Regions from separate parts of the Janthinobacterium kochi genome, predicted to be linked through region 3. Evidence: predicted binding sites of a transcription regulator. Region 3 holds the regulator's gene; each other region holds the start of a gene.

Region 1 (7,551 bases), on a different contig from region 3:
TTTGCCGACCAGGTCGTGCAAATCTGGCGTTTCGGATGGCGAGAACAGGGTCCACTCGCCTTTTTCCATGACGCGCTTCATGAACATGTCGGGAATCCAGTTCGCCGTGTTCATGTCGTGCGTGCGGCGGCGGTCGTCACCCGTGTTCTTGCGCAGGTCGAGGAATTCCTCGATGTCCATGTGCCAGGTTTCCAGGTAGGCGCAGACGGCGCCCTTGCGCTTGCCGCCCTGGTTGACTGCCACGGCCGTGTCGTTGACCACTTTCAGGAACGGCACCACGCCTTGCGACTTGCCGTTGGTGCCCTTGATGTGGGCGCCCAGGGCGCGCACTGGCGTCCAGTCGTTGCCCAGGCCGCCGGCGTACTTGGCCAGCAGCGCGTTGTCCTTGATGGCGTCGTAAATGCCTTCCAGGTCGTCCGAGACGGTGCTCAGGTAGCACGACGACAGCTGCGAGCGCAGGGTGCCCGAGTTGAACAGGGTCGGGGTCGAGCTCATGAAGTCGAACGAGGACAGCAGATTGTAGAACTCGATGGTGCGCGCTTCGCGGTCCGCTTCGTTCAGCGACAGACCCATGGCCACACGCATGTAGAACGCTTGCGGCATTTCGATGCGCACGTCATGGATGTGCAGGAAGTAGCGGTCATACAGGGTTTGCAGACCGATGTAGCCGAATTGCAAGTCGCGGTCGGCCACGATGGCTTTCGCCAGGCGTTCCAGGTCGAAGCTGGCAAGTACCGGGTTCAGCAGCTCGTTGGCGATGCCCTTGGCGATATATTGCGGGAAATACGTCAGGTACTCGGCAGCAGCGGCCGCTTGCGGCACTTCCTTGCCGAACACTTCCTTGCGCACCGTGTGCAGCAGGATGCGGGCCGTGACCTGGCTGTAGGCCGGATCTTTTTCCATCAGCGCGCGCGCCGCCAGGATGGCCGACTTGTGCAGCTCTTCGACGGGCACGCCGTCGTACAGGTTCTTCACCGTTTCAGCCAGAATGGCGTCGGCATCGACGTGCTTTTCCAGGCCTGCGCAGGCGGCATTGATCAGGTCGCGCACTTCCTGCATGTCGAGCAGACGGCGCACGCCGTTATCGAGCACGTTCAGCTGGGGTGCGGTCACTTGCGCGGAAGCGCCCAGCGCTTCCTTCTGCAGACGGCGCTCTTCCATGTGCTTGGCACGGTACAGCACATAGGCACGCGCCACGTCGTGCTCGCCCGAACGCATCAGCGACAGTTCCACCTGGTCTTGCACGTCTTCGATATGGAAGGTGCCGCCCCCCGGCTGGCGGCGCACCAGCGCGGCGACAACGCCGTCGGTCAGCTGTTCCACCAGTTCGCGGATGCGCGCCGAGGCTGCGCCCTGGCCGCCGTTAACGGCCAAAAACGCCTTGGTCATGGCGATTGCGATCTTCGAAGGCTCAAATGCCACCACCGCGCCGTTGCGGCGGAGGATGCGATAGTCGCCCAATGCCGCGCCCGTGCTCGCCACGCTATTGGCCGCGCCTGGCGCTGGCGATACTGGCGTTGGATGGATGGAAATATCTTGTGGTGATTGCATTGAAGCTCCCGTTGTCAGCTAAAGTCAGCCTGCAGTTTTGCTGCCGCGTGTGTTGTTGAATAGAACGCCCGATGGTCAGGGTTTCTTCAGGTGTTTGTTGCTAAATAGTAAGTAATTCACAGCCAGAAATCATACGGCCAACCTGTACAGCCCGGCTGGCGCGAAACACGATCAAGGGTGATGAAACGCCAGTTCCCGTTGCCATATCAACAAACAGGGTAGCTTTGGTAATATTTCTGAAAACGTCTGTGATGGCACTACATATAGTCTTTAAATCCAAGTTATGTACTAATTGTAGTGCCCATCGAAAGGCGATGCAATAGTTTTCCGGCATCCGTCAGCGTAATTTTTTGTATTTTCATATACGATTTCGGTTGACTTTTCAGGGCATGGATGGAAAGCCCAATCCCCGCGTAGTAAGCGCTAACGCAGGCTGCCCGCGCACAGTTTCCAACCAGCATTCTTGATAAAAATGCCAGTCAAAAAACGCTCCCGGATCCGTTTTCCTCCCCGGCGCAATATGCTCGTGGCCGCGCACCTGGGACAAGTCATAGCGCGCCACCAGCGCCGCCGTCAACGCCGCCAGCACGCGGTATTGCTGCGCCTGGAAGGGGACAAAGTCCGCGCCTTCCATTTCGATACCGATGGAATAGTCATTGCACTGCGGACGTCCTTCGAATGTGGACGCGCCAGCATGCCAGGCACGTTGATCAACAGAAACATATTGCAACAGCGCACCATCGCGCCGCACAAAAAAGTGCGCCGACACCTGCAAGCCACGCAGGTCGGCGAAAGAAGGATCGGCATTATAATCTACCCGGCCGGTAAACAAGTCCGACACATGCGGTCCGCCAAAGTGGCCGCCCGGCAAGCTGATGTTATGGATCACCAGCAAGTCGACTTGCGCACCGTCCGGGCGCGCATCCTGGTGCGGCGAATCATAGCGCAGCGCGCCGTCGCACCAGCCGTCTTCATCTATCGTCCATGCTGTCATCAAGGTAGCGCTTCCAGTATCGTCAATTTCTGCATGCGGTAACGCAGCTGGCGCACGCTCAGGCCCAGCTGGCGCGCCGCCCGTGCGCGGTGATAGCGCGCCTGTGCCAGCGCCTGCATGATCATGTCGCGCTCGGCCTGGCGCAAATACACATCCAGCGGCACACTGCACACGTCCATGCCCGGCAGGCACAATTGCCGTTCCGGCAAGCCCGGCGCCGCCCGCAACGGGGTGATCCCCGCCGGCGACTGCAAGCCCAGCCCGTCGAGCGCGATCACGCCGCCATCAGCAAAGGCCAGCGCCCGTTCCAGCATATTTTCCAGTTCGCGCACATTGCCCGGAAACGCATACGCTGCCAGGGCCGCCAGCACCGGTGGCGCCAGGCTCACGGCCTGGCCCGGTGCCAGACGCGCCAGGATTACTTCACATAATATCTGCAGATCGCCACGCCGCTCACGCAACGGCGGCAGCGCCAACTCGATTACATTGAGGCGGTAAAACAGATCCTGGCGAAACGTGCCGGCGGCCACACCGCGCGCCAGGCCATGCTGGCTGGCGCACAGGATGCGCACGTCAACGGCTTCGTCGCTACTGCCGCCCAGCTTGCGCACGCGGCGCTCCTGCAGCACGCGCAACAGCTTCACCTGCATGGCCAGCGGCAAATCATCGACTTCATCAAGCAACAAACTGCCGCCATGGGCCGCCTGGAACAATCCCTGGCGTTCGTGCAGCGCGCCAGTATAGGCGCCCGGCCGGCAGCCGAAGAATTCGGCTTCCATCAGCGCTTCGGGAATGGCACCGCAGTTGACGGCGATAAACGGGCCGCTGGCGCGCGCCCCCTGCGCGTGGATGGCGCGCGCCGCCAGTTCCTTGCCGCTGCCCGATTCGCCGCGGATGGCCACCGGCGCGCCGCACAGGGCGATGCGGCCGATCTGCGCGCGCAACGCCTGCATGGGCAGTGAATGGCCACATAGTTGCGGCGCGGACGGCAGGCCGCTGGCCACCGTCTTGCCGGCGGCGGTCGCGGTCTGCAGCTTGGGACTGGGCATAGGGGAGCGCGCCTTTCTGCAAGGGCGGTGGCGAACCGCTTACTGCAGATGCTACGCCGGACTGCTGCCGGAAGACGATACGATACGGATGAGCAATGCGGCGCGGGCCTGCCCTTACAGCGTGGCGTGCGCGTGGCTGCAGTAATCGTGGCCCTTGGCCTGCACGTTTTCGGAGGCCGGGTAATACACGCCGCAATGGGCGCAACACAGCATCAGCTCCGCATCCGGCAATTCCTGTGGCCGGCCCGGCGGCGCAAACGGATTGGGCTGCTGTTGCTGTTGCTGCGCACGGGCCCGCTGCTGCATGCCCCGGATCTTGCTGCGGATGGCAAACAGCACCAGGAACACCAGCGCCAGCCAGAATAAAACACGCGTCATGTGTATCCTCGGTGTAAAACCACTTCAAGTACAAAACGGCTGCCGACATAGGCCAGCAGCAAGGTGGCGAAACCGGCCAGGGTGAAGCTCAAGGCCGTCTTGCCGCGCCAGCCGCGAAAGCGGCGCCCTGCCAGCAGGGCGGCAAACAACAGCCACGACAGCATGGTAAACACGGATTTGTGATCCCAGTTGAGCGCCTTGCCAAATAATTGCTCGGAAAAGACGATGCCCGACAGCACGGTCAGGCTGAGCAGAATGAAACCCAGACCGATCATGCGGAACAGCAACTTTTCCATCGTCAGCAGCGCTGGCAGCTGGTCCAGCGCGCTGCCGATGAAACCGCGGCTTTCGCTGCGCGTATGCAGGCGCGATTCCTGCAGCGCCATGAGCACGGCGTGAAAGGCGGCAATCGTCAAGGTGCTGTAGGCCAGCACCGCCACGGCAATATGCCAGCCGAAGACGGCGGACTTGCCTTCCATGCTGACCTGGCTGCCAGGAAAGGCCCAGGCCAGGCCGATGGCGATGACGGCGCTGGGCATGACCATGCGGCGCAATCCGTCCAGGCTGAAATTGCGGTTCTCGATCCAGTAGGCGCCCACCGAGACCCACAGCGCGGCCGACAGCATGGCGGAAAAACCGAAACGCAAGGTGCCAGGCGCCATCAGGTCGAACCACAGGGTGGCGGCGTGCGCCAGCCAGGCGACGCCGGTCAGGCCGGCAATGAGCCGGGCACGGGACGAGGGAAGCACCGCGCACGCCGCGTACAACAGGGCGGCGATGAAAAAGAAATAGATCTGCATAGTTTAAGTTTACACCATAGCCGGCAAGCGCGATTCAAGCGACAGTATGGGCTGCGAGCAATTCGCCACCTGCCAATACCGCAAGCCTGCCATGATATCGCGCCTGAGGCATGACGGGGTGGCGCACCCTCAAGATTTTGGCAATCTTTCCTGCTACGCGCCGTCGCCGCGCGGCGGATGTGTTGCCATCCTGATGAGCCAGTCTATAATTATATCTACAGAGCAATATTTATCCACCCTTACGCCCCCTCCCCTCGCCATGCCTTTTCGAAAATTTTTCTGGACCTGCCTCCTGCTGGCCGCCTGCACTGGTTTAAGCGGCTGCATGAAAGACGCGCCTTCCCAATCCACGTATGAGGAATATTTCCGTACCTCGATTCAAAGCTACGATCTGTACAAGGATTACTTCGAGATCGCGAAACTGGAAAAGCTCAATGGCTGGAAAGAGAATGAACAGTACGAAATCAAAGGCTCGGCCGTGCTGCGCGCCAAGGTAGGCTACCTGGAACTGCTGGCCGATGTGGCCGACAAGATCGAGGCGCAGGCCAAGACGGATGGCTCCGTGGGCATGACCATGGGCCTGGGCCTGATGGCGCGCGGCATGAGCGGCGAAAACAAGGCCTTCCGCGACTTCTGGGCGCAGCAGCAGGAAAAGAAGGCGATTCCCGCACCGCTGCTGGCCCGCCAGGCGGCGATGACGGCAGAGCGCTTCGAAAACCTGCTGCAATGGTCGGACCAGATCGTGCAGGACAATTATGGCGCCATCATCAACCGCCAGCTCAAGAAAGGCGATGAACTGACGCGCATCTATACGCTGAGCTTCAGGCAGACGGAAAAAGGCTGGATGGGCTTTAACGCCCGCTAAGGGCGCTGCACATAAAAAACCTCCGGACCATCGCTGGCACGGAGGTTTTTTGATGGTTTTACTGATTTACTTCACATTCAGGCTCTTTTTCGCCTGCTCCAGCAAGTCCGTCTTGACCCAGTCCTTGGCCACCGGCGGCTTCGTCATGCGGCCCACGCCCGTTTTCACCATCACATCGGTGGTCACCTGGATATGCTCGGGCGAGATGTCATACGAATACGGCGAATTGCTGATCGCGTCGTCGAAGTCATCCTTCGTGATCTGGCCGCGGAACACGACTTCGCGCACATACTTTTCCGCCGTCGCCTTGTTCTCGATGAAGGTCTTCGTGGCTTCGACGAAGCAGCGCATGAATTTTTCTGCCACCGGGCGGCGTTCCTTGTAAAACTTTTCCGTCATCACCATGGTACGCACGGGTTCGCCGATCGGCGTGTCGTACGGTTTCAGGATTTCCGTACCAAAACCTTTGTTGATCGCCTGCGACGATTGCGGCTCCGACTGCATCATGGCGTCGATATTCTTGCCCATCAGCGCCTGGTTCAAGTCGGCGTAAGCCAGGAACACCAGTTGCACGTCCTTGCCCTTGGTTTCGGAATACGTCAGGCCCGCTTGCGACAGCTCGGCCAGCAGCAGCACTTCCTGGATGCCGCCGCGCGTCACGCCCACGCGCTTGCCCTTCAAATCCTTCACGCTGGCGATCTTTTGCCCCATGCCCCCCACCAGGCGCGCACCGCCCTTGGCAAAGCCGGCCACCACATAGATGGGCGCACCGCCGGCGCGGCCGGAAATGGCCGCTTCGGATGCCGTCGCACCCACGTCCAGCTCGCCCGCGATAATCGCCTGCATGACATCAAGGCCCTTGGCAAAGATATGCTCTTCGACCTTGATGCCGCACTTGGGCGCGATTTCCTTGATGTACGACACGGCGCCGTAATGGGCAAATTTCAAGTTGCCCAGGCGCACGACTTCCTGCGCCTGCGCCTGGACGGCGCCCATGCTGAACGCCAGCATGAGGGCGGCGGCGATACCGGTCTTCAAAGTTGATTTTGTCTGCATCGGGTTCTCCTGTGGTGGTTGGTGTGTGCCCGCAAGGGCATAAAACACAGCTTTTTTTATTATGGGGAGATAGTACCGTGTGTTAAGTAACCCTCGGGGAAATATTGTAAATTTATGACGAACAGAACCGGATGCTGTGCAAGGCGCCTGCAGCGACGCAGTGCGAGCACTGCCAGCTGCGGGCAAGCCTCGTCGGCCACCTTGCACAGCGCCGCTTATGGAAGTCAGAAATCACAATAATTTATTGGGGGTTACTTAAAGCCAGGGCAACATTTTTTTGCCCTGGCCGGCCGGCCCTGTTTAAAACGTGGCGCGCAGGGTCACGCTCGCATTGCGTGGCGCACCATACCAGTTACCACCGCCAGAGTAGCCCGTCTTTTCATAGTAGCGCTTGTCAAAGACATTATTGACGTTCAGAGCCAGCGACCAGCGGGGAGCGATGCGGTATTGCGCCAGCGCGCTCCAGACGGCATAGCCGCCCTGCGTAAACTGGAAGTCCTGCTCGCCGCCGGCACGCGTGAGCACCGTGCCGTTCGTGTAGTTGGCGCTCTGGATGGTGACATTGCCGCCCACCTTCCAGGCCGACCAGGCGCCAGGCAAGGCATACGCCGTCGACAGCTTGAACAGATGCTTGGGCGTGATGCTGCTGAAAGGCAATCCCGTGCTGTCATTCTTGCTGTGGTTAAAAGTATAGCCGGCGGCGGCCTGCAAGCCGGGCAAGAGTTCGCCGCCCACTTCCATATCCACGCCGCGGCTGGTCACCTTACCCTGCGGCAGATAGCAGCAATTGCCCGCATACAGGTCGGTTTCTTCCGGATAGCTGGGGTCCAGCACCGCCTCGCCATTGCGTTCGACATG
Region 2 (7,551 bases), on a different contig from region 3:
AATGCTTGCCGCGCGGCAGCCACAGGCCCACGATGTCGCCGGGCTTGACGCCGGCCGCCACCAGGCGCGACGCGGCGAGGCCCGCTTGCGCATCGAGTTCCGCATACGTGATGCGGCGCTCGCCGTCGATCAGGGCGGTTTGTCCGGGACAGCGGCGGGCGGTTGCCTCGAGCAGGTCGGCCAGCACTTCCTCGCGCAGCAGATCCGGTCGCGGCGGGCCGTACAGGATGTCGGCGTGGGTGGAAGGGGTGCCTGGGCTGACTGCGGTGAAATCGTTCATGGATGACGCTTATCTGTAATGCGGTGTGAGGAATCTGACGGGCTGCGCGTGGTGCGCGGCACAGTTGATACCTTACAGCACGCCAGACATTTCAGCGTTGCAGAACGGGGAATTTTGTGGATCTTTCGGCAATTATGTGGCGGCAGGATCAACTGCCATGATTACGGAATGTAAATCGCGGAAACATGGCGCCGATTTGCGCCACAGTGTGCGCCGCCGGATAGCCGTGCAGGGGGCGGCCGGCCAGCGCCGCATCCTGGCAGCCTTCGGCGCGGAACTGCTGCAGCACGTAGTTGTCGACGCCTTTCGCTGCCAGGGTGGTGGCCAGGGCCAGCAGCCGTTCGTCCGGCAGCAAGTCCGGGTGGGTGGTGGTGCGGCATTCGTAGGCCACGCCGCTGGCGAGGATGGCGTCCAGGCAGGCGCGCGCCGGGTCGCCGCTGCCGGCTACGCGGGTCACATGACGATAGTCGGCAAACGGCGCCTTGATGTCGAAGCCCACCCAATCGACCAGGGGCAGCACTTCCTGCAGGCGCTGCGGATAGATGCAAGCCGTGTGCAGGCCGACGCCGAACCCCAGCGCTTTGACGTCGAGCATGGCGCGCGCCAGCGCCGGGTCCATGCACGCTTCGCCGCCGCTGAAGACGACGGCGTCGACCAGGCCCACGCGGCGGCGCAGCCAGGTCAAGACGTCCTGCCAGGGCATGGCGCCTTCCGGCGTGCGCGCCTGCAAGTGCGGATTGTGGCAATAGCCGCAACGCCAGGGGCAGCCCTGCACGAACACCACGGCCGCCAGCTTGCCCGGATAGTCGGTGGCGGAAAAGGGCGTCAGGCCGCCCACTTTCAAATCAGCTGCCATGGCAGGCTGGCTGGCCAACCCGGGCGCTCGCTTCCGTAAAATACTGGCGCTCATGGAATTCGCCCTGCTTGCCGATGTTGAACGAAGCGACGGGGCGGTGATAGCCCATCACGCGGGTCCAGATTTCGCAGCGCTGGCGTTCGGTATCGAGCAGGGTGATGGCGGGAGTGAAGTCGGGACGTGCGTTCATGGTGTTTCCTCAAGTGATGGAACAGGGTGGGCTTGCTTGCGGGCGATCAGCTCCGCGTCGCAGGTGGGACAGAATTCATGTTTGCCGGCCAGGTAGCCATGGCGCGGGCAGATGGAAAACGTGGGAGTGACGGTGATGTAGGGCAGCGAAAAGCGGCTCAGGGCGCGTTTCACCAGCTCGCGGCAGGCATTCGCATCCGACAGCGCTTCCGTCATGTACAGGTGCAGCACCGTGCCGCCCGTGTACTTGCGCTGCAGCGCGTCCTGCAACTCCAGCGCCTCGAACGGGTCGTCCGTATGGCCCACGGGCAGCTGCGACGAGTTCGTGTAATACGGGTTGTCGCTGGTACCGGCCTGCAGGATGGCGGGATAGCGCTTGCGGTCTTCGCGGGCAAAGCGGTAGGTGGTGCCCTCGGCCGGCGTCGCTTCCAGGTTGTACATATGTCCCGTCTCTTCCTGGAATGCCACCATGCGGGCGCGCACGTGGTCGAGCAGGCGTATCGCCAGCGCATGGCCCTCGGCGGACGTGATGTCGTAAGCGTCGCCGCTGAAATTGCGGATCATCTCGTTGATGCCGTTCACCCCCAGGGTGGAAAAGTGGTTGCGCAGGGTGCCCAGGTAGCGCTTCGTGTAGGGGAACAAGCCTTGCTGCATCAGTTCCTCGATGGTGCGGCGCTTGATTTCCAGGCTGGTCTTGCCCAGCTCCAGCAGGCGGTCCAGGTCGGCCAGCAGCGCCGCCTCGTCGCCGCGCCACAAATGGCCCAGGCGCGCGCAGTTGATGGTCACCACGCCCAGGGAGCCCGTCTGCTCGGCGGAACCGAACAGGCCATTGCCCCGTTTCAGCAGTTCGCGCAAGTCCAGTTGCAAGCGGCAGCACATGGAGCGGATCATGTTCGGCTTGAGTTCCGAATTGATGAAATTCTGGAAGTAGGGCAGGCCGTAGCGGGCCGTCATTTCGAACAGGCGTTCCGCATTCTCGCTATGCCAGTCGAAATCCTCGGTAATGTTATAGGTCGGGATGGGGAAGGTGAAGACGCGGCCCTTGGCGTCGCCCGCCATCATGATCTCGATGTACGCGCGGTTGATCATGTCCATCTCCGCCTGCAGCTCGCCATAGCTGAAGTCCATCTCCTGGCCGGCGATAACGGGAATCTGCTCGCGCAGGTCGTCCGGGCAGACCCAGTCGAAGGTGAGGTTGGTAAACGGCGTCTGCGTGCCCCAGCGCGATGGCACGTTGAGGTTGAAGATCAGCTCCTGCATATACTGGCGCACGTCTTCGTAGCGCAGGCTGTCCTTGCGGATATAGGGTGCCATGTAGGTGTCGAAGGAGCTGAACGCCTGCGCGCCGGCCCATTCGTTTTGCAGGGTACCGAGAAAATTGACGATCTGGCCGATGGCGCTCGACATGTGTTTCGGCGGACCCGATTCGATCTTGCCCGGCACGCCATTCAAGCCTTCATGCAGCAGGGTGCGCAGCGACCAGCCGGCGCAATAGCCGGCCAGCATGTCGAGGTCGTGGATGTGCAGCGCCGCTTCCCGGTGCGCCGCGCCCACGTCCGGTGGATATACCTGGTCCAGCCAGTAATTGGCGATGACCTTGCCCGAGACATTGAGGATCAGGCCACCCAGGGAATACCCCTGGTTGGCGTTGGCGTTCACGCGCCAGTCGCGCCGTTCCAGGTATTCATTGATGGACGCGGCGACATCGACCTGGCCGCGTGTGGGAGAAACTGCATTCGTCGTCATGAAACCTCCAATAAACACAACATACGGTGTTTTTATGAAGGTTATCCACTAAATGTAGTGCAGTCAAAGGTGGCGTGCAAGCGATTCGCGTATCCTTGATCCAGGTGAAAAAACCACCTCAACCGGTTTTGTTCCAGCGCGTTTCGCGCAGGATCAGCCAGCTCGCGCAAAAGAACGCGGCGCCACAGGCGGCGATGCTGGCGACGGAGGCGGGCAGCACGTGGGCCCAGATTTCCAGCGGCGTATAGGTGCTCCAGCTGGCCACGCGCGCATCGAAGGTGACGTAGTTCGCCAGCAGCCAGTAGATGGCCAGCAGGCCCGTACAGATGGCGGCCTGACGCAGCAGCGGCAGTTGGCGGCGCGCGAACACGGCCAGCAGGAACAGCAGCAGCACGCCCGGATAGGCGCCCAGCACTTCCGGCGACAGCACGGAGATGGTACCTGCGTCATAGCCATCGGCCGGGCCGGCCCACTGCACTTGCAGCGCGGTGAGGAACAGGGTCAGAAGGAAAATTAGCAGCGGTTTGCGAGTCATGGTGGGCACTTAAACAGGAGGAAAGATGGGCATGTTACAGCCAGGTCAAGCAAGTTGAAGGTGCGCCAGCCATGCATGCATTCCTTCACCTGCGTCAAGGACTGGGCAGCATGGGCGGGGCTATAGTCTGCCCCCTGAGCCGATACAGGACTGTGAACATCATGATGCTTGAATCTACCCCCGCCACCCGCGTGGCCGGACCGCTGGAACTGGTCTGCCCCGCCGGCAGCCTGCCTGCCCTGAAAGCGGCCGTCGACAATGGCGCCGATACCGTTTACCTGGGCTTTCGCGACGCCACCAATGCGCGCAATTTCGCCGGCCTCAATTTTGACGAGAAGGCCATCGCCGAGGGCGTGCGCTATGCCCACCAGTACGGACGCAAGGTGCTGCTGGCGCTGAACACCTATCCGCAGCCGCACAACTGGGCCGTGTGGCGCAGCGCCATCGACCGCGCGGCGCAAGCGGGCATCGACGCCATGATCGTTGCCGATCCGGGCCTGATGGCCTATGCGGCCCAGCACCAGCCGCAGCTGCGCCTGCACCTGTCCGTGCAGGGCTCGGCCACCAACTACGAAGCCATCAATTTTTACCATGAACACTTCGGCATCGCCCGCGCCGTGCTGCCGCGCGTGCTGTCGATGGCGCAGGTGGAACAACTGATAGCCAAGACGGAAGTCGAGATCGAGGTCTTCGGTTTCGGCAGCCTGTGCGTGATGGTAGAAGGGCGTTGCGCCTTGTCGTCGTATGCGACGGGCGAGGCGCCGAACACCCACGGCGTGTGCTCGCCAGCGAAATCCGTGCGCTGGCTGGAAACGCCGAACGGCCTGGAGTCGCGCCTGAACGGCGTGCTGATCGACCGCTACGCGCCCGGCGAAAACGCCAGCTATCCCACCCTGTGCAAGGGCCGTTTCGAAGTCAACGACGAAGAGTATTACGCGATCGAGGAGCCGGCCAGCCTGAATACCTTGGCGCTGCTGCCGCAACTGATCGCCATGGGCGTGCGTGCCGTGAAAATCGAAGGGCGCCAGCGCAGTCCCGCCTACGTGGCGCAGGTCACGCGCGTGTGGCGCGAAGCGATCGACGCCTGCCGCGAAGGCAAAGCGCGCTACGCCGTCAAGCCGGGCTGGATGGCGGCCATGGACAAGCTGGCCGAGGGCCAGCAGCACACTTTAGGCGCTTACCATCGCTCCTGGAAATAGCAAAACCTACTGCGCGTCCCGGGGCGCGGCCTGCGATGCTCACCGTGCTTGAGCACGGCTGCGCTTCTCGGCCTCGCCGCGAGCCGCTCGCTACGGTTTTGTAACTTAAAAAATACTGGAAAAGGCATGCTAAAACTATCGTTGGGTCCTTTGCTGTACTACTGGCCGCGCGCCACCGTCTTCGAGTTTTACCAGCAGATCGCCGGCACCGCCGTCGATATCGTGTATCTGGGCGAAACCGTGTGCTCGCGCCGGCATGAGGTGCGCCTGGCCGACTGGCTCGATATCGCCGACATGCTGGCCGCTGCCGGCAAGGAAGTGGTGCTGTCGACGCAGGCGCTGATCGAGGCGGGCGCCGAACTGGCGACCCTGCGCCGCATCACGGGCAATGGCCGCTATACGGTCGAGGCCAACGACATGGGCGCCGTGCACTGCATGGAAAAGGGCGCGCCCTTCGTCGCCGGCCCCCATTTGAACCTGTTCAATGGCCCCAGCCTGCAACTGCTGGGGCGCCTGGGTGCGCGGCGCTGGGTGATGCCGCTGGAAATGGGGCAGACGGCGTTGGCCGAGATGCAGCGCCAGAAACCGGAAGGGCTGGAGACGGAAGTGTTCGCCTATGGCCGCATGCCGCTGGCGTTTTCCGCGCGCTGCTTCACGGCGCGCAACCGCAATCTGCCGAAGGACGATTGCGGCTACAGCTGCCTGGAAGAACCGGACGGCCTGCTGCTGCGCACGCGCGACGAAGTGCCCTTCCTCGTACTGAATGGCACGCAGACGCAGTCGGCGCTGGTCTACAACCTGGTGCGCGAACTCGACGCCATGCGCGACATGGGCGTGGCGGTGGCGCGCATCAGCCCGCAGGCCATGCATACGGAACAAGTCATCGCCATCTTCGACCGCGCCCGCCGCGGCCAGGTCAGCGGCGTTGGCGCTCAGGCCCAGCTGGCAGCCTGCCAGCCGGCCGGTGCCTGCGACGGCTACTGGCACGGCCAGCCCGGCATGGAACAGCACGCCGCTCATTGAACGCATCGAAAGGAAGCATCATGCAAGATCAATTGGAAAGATTGCCCGTCCCGGCCAAGCCCGCCATGAGCAAACCCGCCATGTCGTACCGGCTGCCCCAACCGCTGGCCGAATTGCTGTCCAAGCTGCCGCCGTATCCCGCCTCCTGGCTGTTCGTGCAAGGCTTGAACCGCTTGCTGGCGCCGCAATTGCCCGACGATGTGCGGCGCAGCCTGGAGGGGCGCAGCCTGCGCCTGCGCTTGCTCGATGCGGGCATCGCCTTCGATTTCGAGTGGCAGGGCACGGTGTTCGTGGCCGAGCGCTATGTGGACGTGCCGGACTTGTGCATCGCCGCCAGCGTGCATGACCTGATGCTGCTGGCGCGGCGCCAGGAAGATCCGGACACGCTGTTCTTCAGCCGTCGTTTGAGCCTGGAAGGCGATACGGAGCTGGGCCTGTTGTTCAAGAATACGCTCGACGCCATCGAGCTGCCGCCGTTCGATTTACAGGCGCTGGGACCGCGCCGCGTGCTGGCGCATCTGCGCGACCGGGGCGCGCGGGAAGGCTGAGCGGAGCAGGGGGGGAGAAGGGCTGGAGCAGGCGTTCAGTGGCGGCAGTGGCCGCAGGCGCCGCTGCAGGACGGCAGTTGTTCCTCATCGGAGGCCTCGCCCATGAAGCCGGCGTCGTTGACGGCCGCCAGCAGGCGTTCCTGCGTGGCCAGCCGTTCGTCAAATTGCACCGTGGCGCCGTGGCGCGCCAGCGAGACGCACACGGTGGCCACGCCCGTGACGGCTTCGAGCGCGCCCGTCAGCCTGTCGGCGCAGCCTTCGTGATCCATACCGATGATATTCAAGCGCGCTGTTTGCATGGGTTCCTCTTGTCTTTCAAATAAAAAAACAGCGTAGGCGAGAGGCGCGCATGCCGTCCAGAGCAGCACGCAAGATTTATTTTCTATGTGCGTTTTTATTGATCTGGATTAATTTACTCTCTCCGGGGCAGTCTGGAACTGCTGTTGTTTTATACACTGTTTCCTTATTCCAGTCGACAAGTGTGGCGTGCTGCGCGATACTGTCATTCTGATAAGAACGCTGATGAAAGCGCTGGAAAGGAGGGGCCATGCAACGCCGCCCCCTGCTCATGCTTGCCGGCCTGTGGCCATTGGGCGCGGCCGCCGGCACGCCGTTGCCGCTCGTGTATCCGCGCCATCAGGCACTCAATGATCCGCAGCAAGGTTACGTGACGGCTTTGCTGCAACTGGCGCTGGCGCGTGCGGGCCAGGCGTATGCATTGCGCCGTTCCGAACTGCGCATGGTGCAGACGCGCGCCATGCAGGAAATCGCCACCGCGTCGGGCAGCGTTGATGTCGTGTGGGCCATGACGAGCCGCGCGCGCGAAACGCAATTGCTGCCGGTGCGCATCCCGATCGACCGTGGCTTGATCGGCTGGCGCGTGGCGCTGATCCAGGCGCGCCAGCCGCAGTTGCTGCGCGCCGTGCGCAGCATCGCCGCCCTGGCGCGGCTGTCTGCCGGCCAGATGCGCGACTGGCCCGACTCCGCCATCCTGCAAGCGAATGGCTTGCGCCTCGATACCTCGAGTACCTACGAAGGCCTGTTCCAGCAACTGGCGGCGGGGCGCATCGATTACTTTCCCCGTTCCGTGATCGAGGCGCAAAGCGAGCTGGCCAGCCACGCGCAATTGCCGCTGGCGCTCGACACCCACCTGGTCATCCGCTACCCGGCCGCGC
Region 3 (7,551 bases):
GCGCGGCCCAGCGCTGCCTGCCCACGTGGGCCAGCGGCGCGCGCAGTACGCCGCCATACACGGGGCTTGCGCTGGCGGGCATGCCATTCAAGTGAGCAAACACGCCCACGCGCACCCTGCCGCCATGGCGCTGCACGGCGCCCACCGGCTTGTAGTTCTTGCCATACGCTAGGCACAAGTCGTCGCGCAGCGGTCCCTCATCGGCGTCACACACGCGCACGCGCGCGAGGAACACGCCGTACGTGGCAGCGGCGCCGGGAGCGTCGCAACTGCCGCCCGCAGGCTGGCTGACATTGGCATCGCCGAACAGCAGGCGGTTACGGCAGGACACGATGGCCAGTTGCGCCAGCGCAAACGGCGTCGCCGCCGCCACGCCTGCCTGCAAGACCTTGCGCGGGAAAAAGACGGGGTGGCCAAAGAAGTCGATGGGGCTGTCCGCATCGGGCAGCCAGGCGCGCTGCAGCACCGTCTTGCGCACTTCGTCGATGACGCGGTCGCCGCCCGTCAGGGCATAGCGCACGATGTCGAGCATGCTGGTGCTGGCCCAGTTGAGAAAGTTGCCGCTAAAACTATCGCCGCCGCAGCCGTGCAGCGCATCGGCCGGTTTCAGCACGGAGAAGTAAGCGGTCGCTACGCGCAAGTCCGGCAGCATGACGCCATCCTTGCCGCGGTACGGATAGCTGTAGCACATACGCGCATGAAAGTAGCCGAGGTACTCGCGCTGCGGCGCATAGTCGCCGCCATGTGCGGCAGCGGCTGCCGCATGCGTGAGGGACAGGTTGAGCAGCAGATTCGGCGGCACGCGGGCACCGTGCAAGCCCGCATCGGCCCGCGCCAGCGCCACGGGAGGTGCGGCCGCGACGGCAGCGCCGCAATCCAGGCAAACCAAGCCGATCAGCAGCAGCCAGACAGCCCGCAAAGCGGACAGCAAAGCAAACGACAAGGCCCTCATGGCCCCGCTCCAGCCGCCTGCTTGCGATAATAACTTTGCAGCACGACTTGCGTGCTTTCCTGCGCGCCAAAACCCATGGCCGTGATGCGGTATATATAACTTTCCGTGGCCAGGCCGCCAGCCACTGCCGTAGCCTGCGCGCCGGGTGGGTGAAATGGCAGCAATTCGATCAGATAGCGGGGCCGGCGCGACGGCAGAAAACCCTGCCCCGTCTGCATGACGGCGCCCGTAAACTGGCCGTATGGAACCGCGCGGCTGCTCCCTTCGGCGCCATCGAGGTCCATGCTCAGCCAGAGGGCCGGCGCATCCGGGGCTGCGGGCAGGCACAAGCCCAGTGCGCCTCCCTCGCCGCAGTCGTGCGCGAACCCTGCCGCACTGCCCGGTGCGAAGAGGCTGCTGCGTCCGGGCGCGCCGGGCAAGCCTTCGATATCGTTCTGCGCATCCACCAATGCCTCCTCCGCCGCCTGAAACGCGATTTGCCGGTCGCGCTCGCCGCGTGCCGCCTTTTCGCCCTGCAAGGCCATCTGCGCTGCCGATATGCCCAGCAGCAAGATGATCACCAGCAGGCACAGCACATATACGAGGGTGGCGCCACGCCGCCGCGCGCCAAGAGCACAGCAGCTTGGGCAACAGCGGGTACCCGCGCCAGCCATCGTGGCGCCGCCCTAGACCGGCCCGTTGCGCAGCATGATGCTCGTCTGCACCAGTTGCCGCAGGCGCGAGCGCGTTGCGGCGGGCAAGGACGCGCGCGCGATGCGCACACCTGTGTCGCCGGCGCCGTGCGCCTCGGCATATGCCTTGCCGAACAAGTCGAACTGCGCTGGCCCCAGTTCCGCCATCTTGTCCAGCTGGCCCGCCTCGCCATGCAACAGCAGCGCCACGCGCACGCTGGCCACGCGCTTCCAGTGCGTGCGCCGGTGAAAATCGCGCTGGCGCGCGGCCGCATCCGCGCCCGCCAGCACCAGCGCCGCATCGTAAGCGTCGAGCGCGCTGGCGTTGACATAGCGGTTCGCCACGCCGTCGGGCGGCATATCCGTGTCGAGGCCATACAGCACCTGAAAGCTGTCAACGCCGCGGATGATGGCGTCCGCGCCCCAGCCGTTCGCGCCACGGTATTTGCAGCGCAACTCGCCCTCGCCATCGGCGCCCTGCGCCACGTAGAAAATGCTCCAGCCCCGCTGCACCTCCGTTTGCGCGGCGCCCACGCCGAAGCCGGCGCAGTTGAGCACGGAACCGTCGCCGCCCTCCTCCTTGCCGGCGCCGTAATAGCGCAAGGCCAGCACGTCGCTGCCATGCAGGGCCACGGGCAGCGCGCCGCTGATGCCCTCGCTGTTCTTGCCCAGGCTATGCGCGTCGAGCCCGGCGATATTCGCGCTGTCGTGCGCAGCATGGGCGACGGGCGCGGCGCTGCTGTCCCAATTCACATACGCCGTCTGGCGCACGGCGCGGGCGATGGTGTCGAGCGCATAGCGGCCGTTGTCGTCCAGGCGCGCGCTGGCGAACTGGTCGCCATAACTGCCGCTGGCAGCCAGCAGCACGCTACTGGCTGCCAGCATCAGCAGCGCGCCCAGCGACAGGGCCACCAGCAATTCGACCAGGCTCATGCCGCGATGACGGCGCCAGCGGGCGTGCATGCCGTTCATGCGCCGCCTCCGTCCAGCTGGAATGCCAGCCTGGGCAGCGACTCGTTTGCCGCATTCACGGCGGGCGAGCCATCGGGCACGCGGGCGCGCCAGCCCAGCTTGATGACGATGGGCGCGCCCTTGCCGCCGCTGCATGCCCAATGCAAGCCCTGGGCGGCGGCATCCCATGCAGGCGCGTCGCGGCAGATACGCAGGCGCGCGCCGGGCAAGGCCGATTGCAGCTGCCGCTTCCATTCAGCGATGTCGAATTGCGCCAGCTCGGCCGCGCTGCAGGCGGCAGCGCCGAAACAGTCGGGCGCGCCGCCGCCAGGCTCAGCGCCGTCCGCCGCCGCGTAGGCCACGTTCAGGTAGGGATTGCCCGCATCGGGACCATGCATGAGTACGCTGTTCGCGCGCATGCGTTCGGCCATGCCAGCGGCCAGTTGCACGCCCGCCGACAACAGTGCCGACTCATGGCGTGCGCGCAGGGAGTGCAGTTGCAGGATGCTGGCGCCGAGCAAGCCCAGCGCCAACAACAGCAGCGATACCAGCACCTCGACGAGGCTGCTGCCATCCATGGGACCACGCGTACCGCTATGCATGAGCTTCTCCTGCTGACAGAATGAAACCCGGACTGGAGCCGCGCGGATGCACGGCCCAGCTACACGATAGACGCGCGCAAAAGCGCAGGCATGAGGCAGCGCAAACGTCGCCGAGAAAAGGAGAAAAAGAAGAAGAAAAGAGCGCCTGAATTGATCAGGCGACTTGCCAGGCGAACGCTGGCGTGGTGGGAGTGGGACTGTTCATCATCCCCGCCTGCGGCAAGGGATGGCGCAAGCGCGTCAGGGCTTGCTGCGCGCCTGCCCCACTTCGGCAATCGCATCCTGGAACTCGGCCAGGTCTTCGAAATTCTTGTAGACGGAAGCAAAGCGGATGTAGGCGATCTTGTCGAGGCGTTTGAGTTCCTGCATGACGAGTTCGCCGATATAGCCGGAATCGACTTCGCGCAAGCCGCTGGTCAGCAGTTTTTCCTGGATCGACGCGATGGCCGTATCCACGGAGGCGGCCGCGACGGGACGCTTGCGCAAGGCCAGCATCAAACTGCCGCGCAACTTATCCGCAGCGAACTCCGTCCGGCTGCCATTCTTTTTGACGACGGCAGGCATGATAAGTTCAATGCGTTCGTAGGTAGTAAAACGCTTGTCGCATTTGCCGCAGCGGCGGCGGCGCCGAATGGCATCCCCTTCCTCCGATACGCGCGTATCGAGAACCTGGGTATCGCCGTGCTGGCAAAATGGACATTTCATGAGCTGGCTACAACTTTATAGTAATAATGAGGGAAATCGCCGCCCTTGTACAAAGGGCGCCCGAATCACTCCGGGCGCCCTTGGGCACGAAGGAATGTGTCAGACAGAATCTTACTCTGTATGACACATTCTGGACAAATAATTATGCGTACACCGGATGCGCGTCGGCCAGCACTTTCACGGCCGCTTTCACGCGCTCGATGGTGGCGGCGTCATGCGGATTGTCCAGCACGTCGGCGATCAGGTTGCCCACCTCTTCTGCTTGCGCTTCCTTGAAACCGCGCGTCGTCATCGCCGGGCTGCCCAGGCGGATGCCCGAGGTGACGAAGGGTTTTTGCGGGTCGTTGGGGATGCCGTTCTTGTTGCAGGTGATGTGCGCGGAACCGAGGATGGCTTCGGCTTCTTTACCCGTCAGGTTCTTGGCGCGCAGGTCGACCAGCATGACGTGCGATTCGGTGCCGCCGGAAACGATGCGCAGGCCGCGCTTGATCAGGGTTTTCGCCAGCACGTCGGCGTTCTTGACCACTTGCTTCTGGTATTCGACGAATTCAGGGCTCAGCGCTTCCTTGAAGGCGACGGCCTTGCCGGCGATCACGTGCATCAGCGGGCCACCCTGGATACCAGGGAAAATGGCCGAGTTGATGGCTTTTTCGTGTTCGGCCTTCATCAGGATGATGCCGCCGCGCGGGCCGCGCAACGATTTGTGCGTGGTCGAGGTGACGAAGTCGGCGAATGGCACCGGGTTCGGGTACAGGCCAGCGGCGATCAGGCCGGCGTAGTGGGCCATGTCGACCATGAAATACGCGCCCACTTCCTTGGCGATCTTGCCGAAACGCTCGAAGTCGATCTTTTTCGAGAAGGCCGACGCGCCGGCGATGATCAGCTTTGGCTTGCGTTCGCGGGCCAGGCGTTCCATCGCCTCGTAGTCGATGTCTTCTTCCGCCGTCAAGCCATACGACACGACGTCAAACCATTTGCCGGACATGTTCAGCGGCATGCCGTGGGTCAGGTGGCCGCCTTCGGCCAGCGACATACCCATGATCAGGTCGCCTGGTTTGAGCACGGCAAAGAACACGCCCTGGTTCGCCTGCGAGCCGGAGTTCGGCTGCACGTTCGCGCATTCGGCACCGAACAGTTTTTTCACGCGGTCGATGGCCAGTTGCTCGGCCACATCGACGTATTCGCAGCCACCGTAGTAACGCTTGCCTGGATAACCTTCGGCATATTTATTCGTCAGCTGCGAGCCTTGCGCTTCCATGACGGCTGGCGACGTGTAGTTCTCCGACGCGATCAATTCGATGTGGTCGTGCTGGCGCGTGTTCTCTTTTTGAATGACGGCGAACAATTCAGGATCGACGTTGGCGAGGGTGTGATCTTTTGCAAACATGTAAAAACTCCAAGTATGAGGGTGCTTGTACTGGCAGGTTGGATCGAATGAGGGGAGCCGGCGTTAAGTGAATAACAACATTGGACAGGCAGCCTCTTCGTGCTTTTCCATAGTGGCTACCCAGGCGAACGGCTGATGAAAAATCTCACATTTCCCGGTGGGTGCCCACCTTTCGCCGGTTTTCCGATCGCCACATTGTGGGGATCGCCCGACTTTTCGCCAGTCACGTGAGACGTAATGGAAGTCAAATTGTAAGTTAAGTGCCCAAATTGAGCAAGGAATGCAACGGTGCAGCTATAATCGCCGCGCGCCATGGCAACCCGGGCACCGCCAAGGGCCGCCCGGGAGTAAGCATGCAGTGCTTAAGCTTGACGTAAACCTGGCTGCGCATGTAAGCGTATGTTACGAAGCTTGCCATTGTGCAGCTCGGATTTACAATGCTGCGGTGCAACTTATATGCAGCTTTTGCATGGATTTCCAGCAAGCGCCCACAGTCACAAGAAGAAAAATCGCGTAAAATGTTGCTCAATCTCACTACTGGCGCAATAAACATGCCTTCAGTCTTTACCTGGAACGTACGTGTCTACTATGAAGACACCGACGCCGGCGGCATCGTCTATTACGCTAACTACCTGAAATTCTTCGAGCGCGCGCGCACCGAATGGCTGCGCGCCATCGACGTGGGCCAGCAGGCATTGCTGGAACAGCATGACGCGATGTTCGTTGTCAAAAGCGTCAACGCCGACTATCATGCGCCAGCCAGGCTCGATGACACGGTAAGATTAACCTTAAGCATAGAAAAAATGGGGCGCGCCTCCATCGTTTTCCTGCAACAAGCGTGGTGCGGCGACCGCCTGCTGAACACGGCCCGCGTCAAGATCGGCTGCGTCGACTCGGCATTGCGCCCGCGCGCCGTGCCTGATGCAATCGCGGCCCGCATGCGCGCCACCTGAACCCTACCCGCCCTCCCGGACAATTCACCCAACAGACTGCCAGCCAATGAACGTTACACAAGATCTTTCTTTCCTCGCGCTCATCTCCAATGCCCATTTGATCGTGCAACTGATCATGGCCCTGCTGCTGCTGATTTCCCTGACCAGCTGGACCTACATTTTCCGCAAGATGTTTGCCGTGCGCCAGGCGCGCAAGCAAACCATCGAATTTGAACGCAGCTTCTGGGCCGGCGGCAACCTGCATGCGCTGCATCAAAGCGCCAGCGGCAACCGCGACCAGAGCGGCGCGCTGGCGCGTATTTTTGACGCCGGCATGGGCGAATTCATCAAGGGCAAGGCTTCCTACGGTTCGCGCGAAGCGCTGGACGTCGGTGCCGTGCTCGACGGCGCACGCCGCGCCATGCGCGCCGCCTTCCAGCGTGAAATGGACGTGCTCGAATCGCACCTGGCCTTCCTCGCTTCCGTCGGCTCCGTCTCGCCCTACATCGGCCTGCTCGGTACCGTATGGGGCATCATGAACGCCTTCCGCGGCCTGGCCAACGTGCAGCAAGCCACCCTGGCCGCCGTCGCGCCCGGCATTGCCGAAGCGCTCATCGCCACCGCCATCGGCCTGTTCGCCGCCATTCCCGCCGTCGTCGCCTACAACCGTTTTTCGCATGACATCGACCGCCTGGCGATCCGCTTCGAAAGCTTCGTCGAGGAATTCTCCAACATCTTGCAGCGCCAGTCGCGCTAAGAGGGAGCAAGGTCCATGGGTTCCTCATTCAATAGCGGCGGCATGCGCGGCGGCCGTGGCCGCAAGTTCAAGTCCGAAATCAACGTCGTGCCGTACATCGACGTGATGCTGGTGCTGCTGATCATTTTCATGGTGATGCCGTCGTCGAACAATCCCAGTGTGGTGAACCTGCCCAACGCGGAAAAGTCGGCCAAACCGCCCGATGACTATATTCAGATCGTGCTCAAACCGAATGGTTCGCTGTCGATCGGCGTCATCGGCAAGGAACAGCTGTCGCCGGAAACGGAACCGAACCGCGACGCCCTGCTGCGCAAGCTGCGCGGCTTGCACGAAAGCAATCCCGACTATCCCGTGATGATTGCGGGCGACAAGGAAAGCAAGTACGACGATGTAATCCAGCTCATTTCGGAAGCGAAAAAGATGGGCATTACCAGAGTCGGCCTGGCCACAAAGTAAGCACAGCATCCTGTTTCCAGACTTGACCGTTTTTAGATAGACTAGACTTTGCAGAACAAACAAATCGACCATGTACTCGGCAAGCCCTACAGCGTGCCGCGCGAACGCAGCCGCTGGCCCTCGCTGGGCCTGGCGCTG

The links. The regulator NrdR, encoded in region 3, represses ribonucleotide reductase genes. The targets are predictions, from matches to a motif close to CACNANATNTNGTG.
Region 1: the regulator NrdR is predicted to act here: its motif matches at 1,807-1,820, upstream of ACQ4WL_RS06120 (ribonucleoside-diphosphate reductase subunit alpha).
Region 2: the regulator NrdR is predicted to act here: its motif matches at 3,118-3,131, upstream of ACQ4WL_RS26835 (ribonucleoside triphosphate reductase).

Annotation. Positions count from the first base shown of each region.
Region 1 is NZ_JBNYXO010000002.1:388,912-396,462, forward strand. It holds gene ACQ4WL_RS06120 (ribonucleoside-diphosphate reductase subunit alpha) at 1-1,551, opposite strand, end outside; gene ampD (1,6-anhydro-N-acetylmuramyl-L-alanine amidase AmpD) at 1,934-2,545, opposite strand; gene ACQ4WL_RS06130 (sigma 54-interacting transcriptional regulator) at 2,545-3,594, opposite strand; gene ACQ4WL_RS06135 (PP0621 family protein) at 3,709-3,972, opposite strand; gene ACQ4WL_RS06140 (cytochrome C assembly family protein) at 3,969-4,772, opposite strand; gene ACQ4WL_RS06145 (hypothetical protein) at 5,098-5,637, shown strand; gene ACQ4WL_RS06150 (ABC transporter substrate-binding protein) at 5,704-6,648, opposite strand; gene ACQ4WL_RS06155 (TonB-dependent siderophore receptor) at 6,994-7,551, opposite strand, start outside.
Region 2 is NZ_JBNYXO010000023.1:23,227-30,777, forward strand. It holds gene ACQ4WL_RS26820 (Pls/PosA family non-ribosomal peptide synthetase) at 1-280, opposite strand, end outside; gene ACQ4WL_RS26825 (anaerobic ribonucleoside-triphosphate reductase activating protein) at 429-1,136, opposite strand; gene nrdD (anaerobic ribonucleoside-triphosphate reductase) at 1,126-1,326, opposite strand; gene ACQ4WL_RS26835 (ribonucleoside triphosphate reductase) at 1,323-3,071, opposite strand; gene ACQ4WL_RS26840 (hypothetical protein) at 3,190-3,606, opposite strand; gene ubiU (ubiquinone anaerobic biosynthesis protein UbiU) at 3,768-4,805, shown strand; gene ubiV (ubiquinone anaerobic biosynthesis protein UbiV) at 4,932-5,828, shown strand; gene ubiT (ubiquinone anaerobic biosynthesis accessory factor UbiT) at 5,849-6,376, shown strand; gene ACQ4WL_RS26860 (heavy-metal-associated domain-containing protein) at 6,412-6,675, opposite strand; gene ACQ4WL_RS26865 (substrate-binding periplasmic protein) at 6,924-7,551, shown strand, end outside.
Region 3 is NZ_JBNYXO010000015.1:76,076-83,626, reverse strand. It holds gene ACQ4WL_RS24285 (pilus assembly protein) at 1-952, opposite strand, end outside; gene ACQ4WL_RS24280 (pilus assembly PilX family protein) at 949-1,605, opposite strand; gene ACQ4WL_RS24275 (PilW family protein) at 1,618-2,595, opposite strand; gene pilV (type IV pilus modification protein PilV) at 2,592-3,176, opposite strand; gene nrdR (transcriptional regulator NrdR) at 3,417-3,881, opposite strand; gene glyA (serine hydroxymethyltransferase) at 4,024-5,268, opposite strand; ZMP/ZTP riboswitch at 5,380-5,505, opposite strand; gene ybgC (tol-pal system-associated acyl-CoA thioesterase) at 5,820-6,221, shown strand; gene tolQ (protein TolQ) at 6,268-6,957, shown strand; gene ACQ4WL_RS24245 (ExbD/TolR family protein) at 6,973-7,413, shown strand; gene tolA (cell envelope integrity protein TolA) at 7,462-7,551, shown strand, end outside.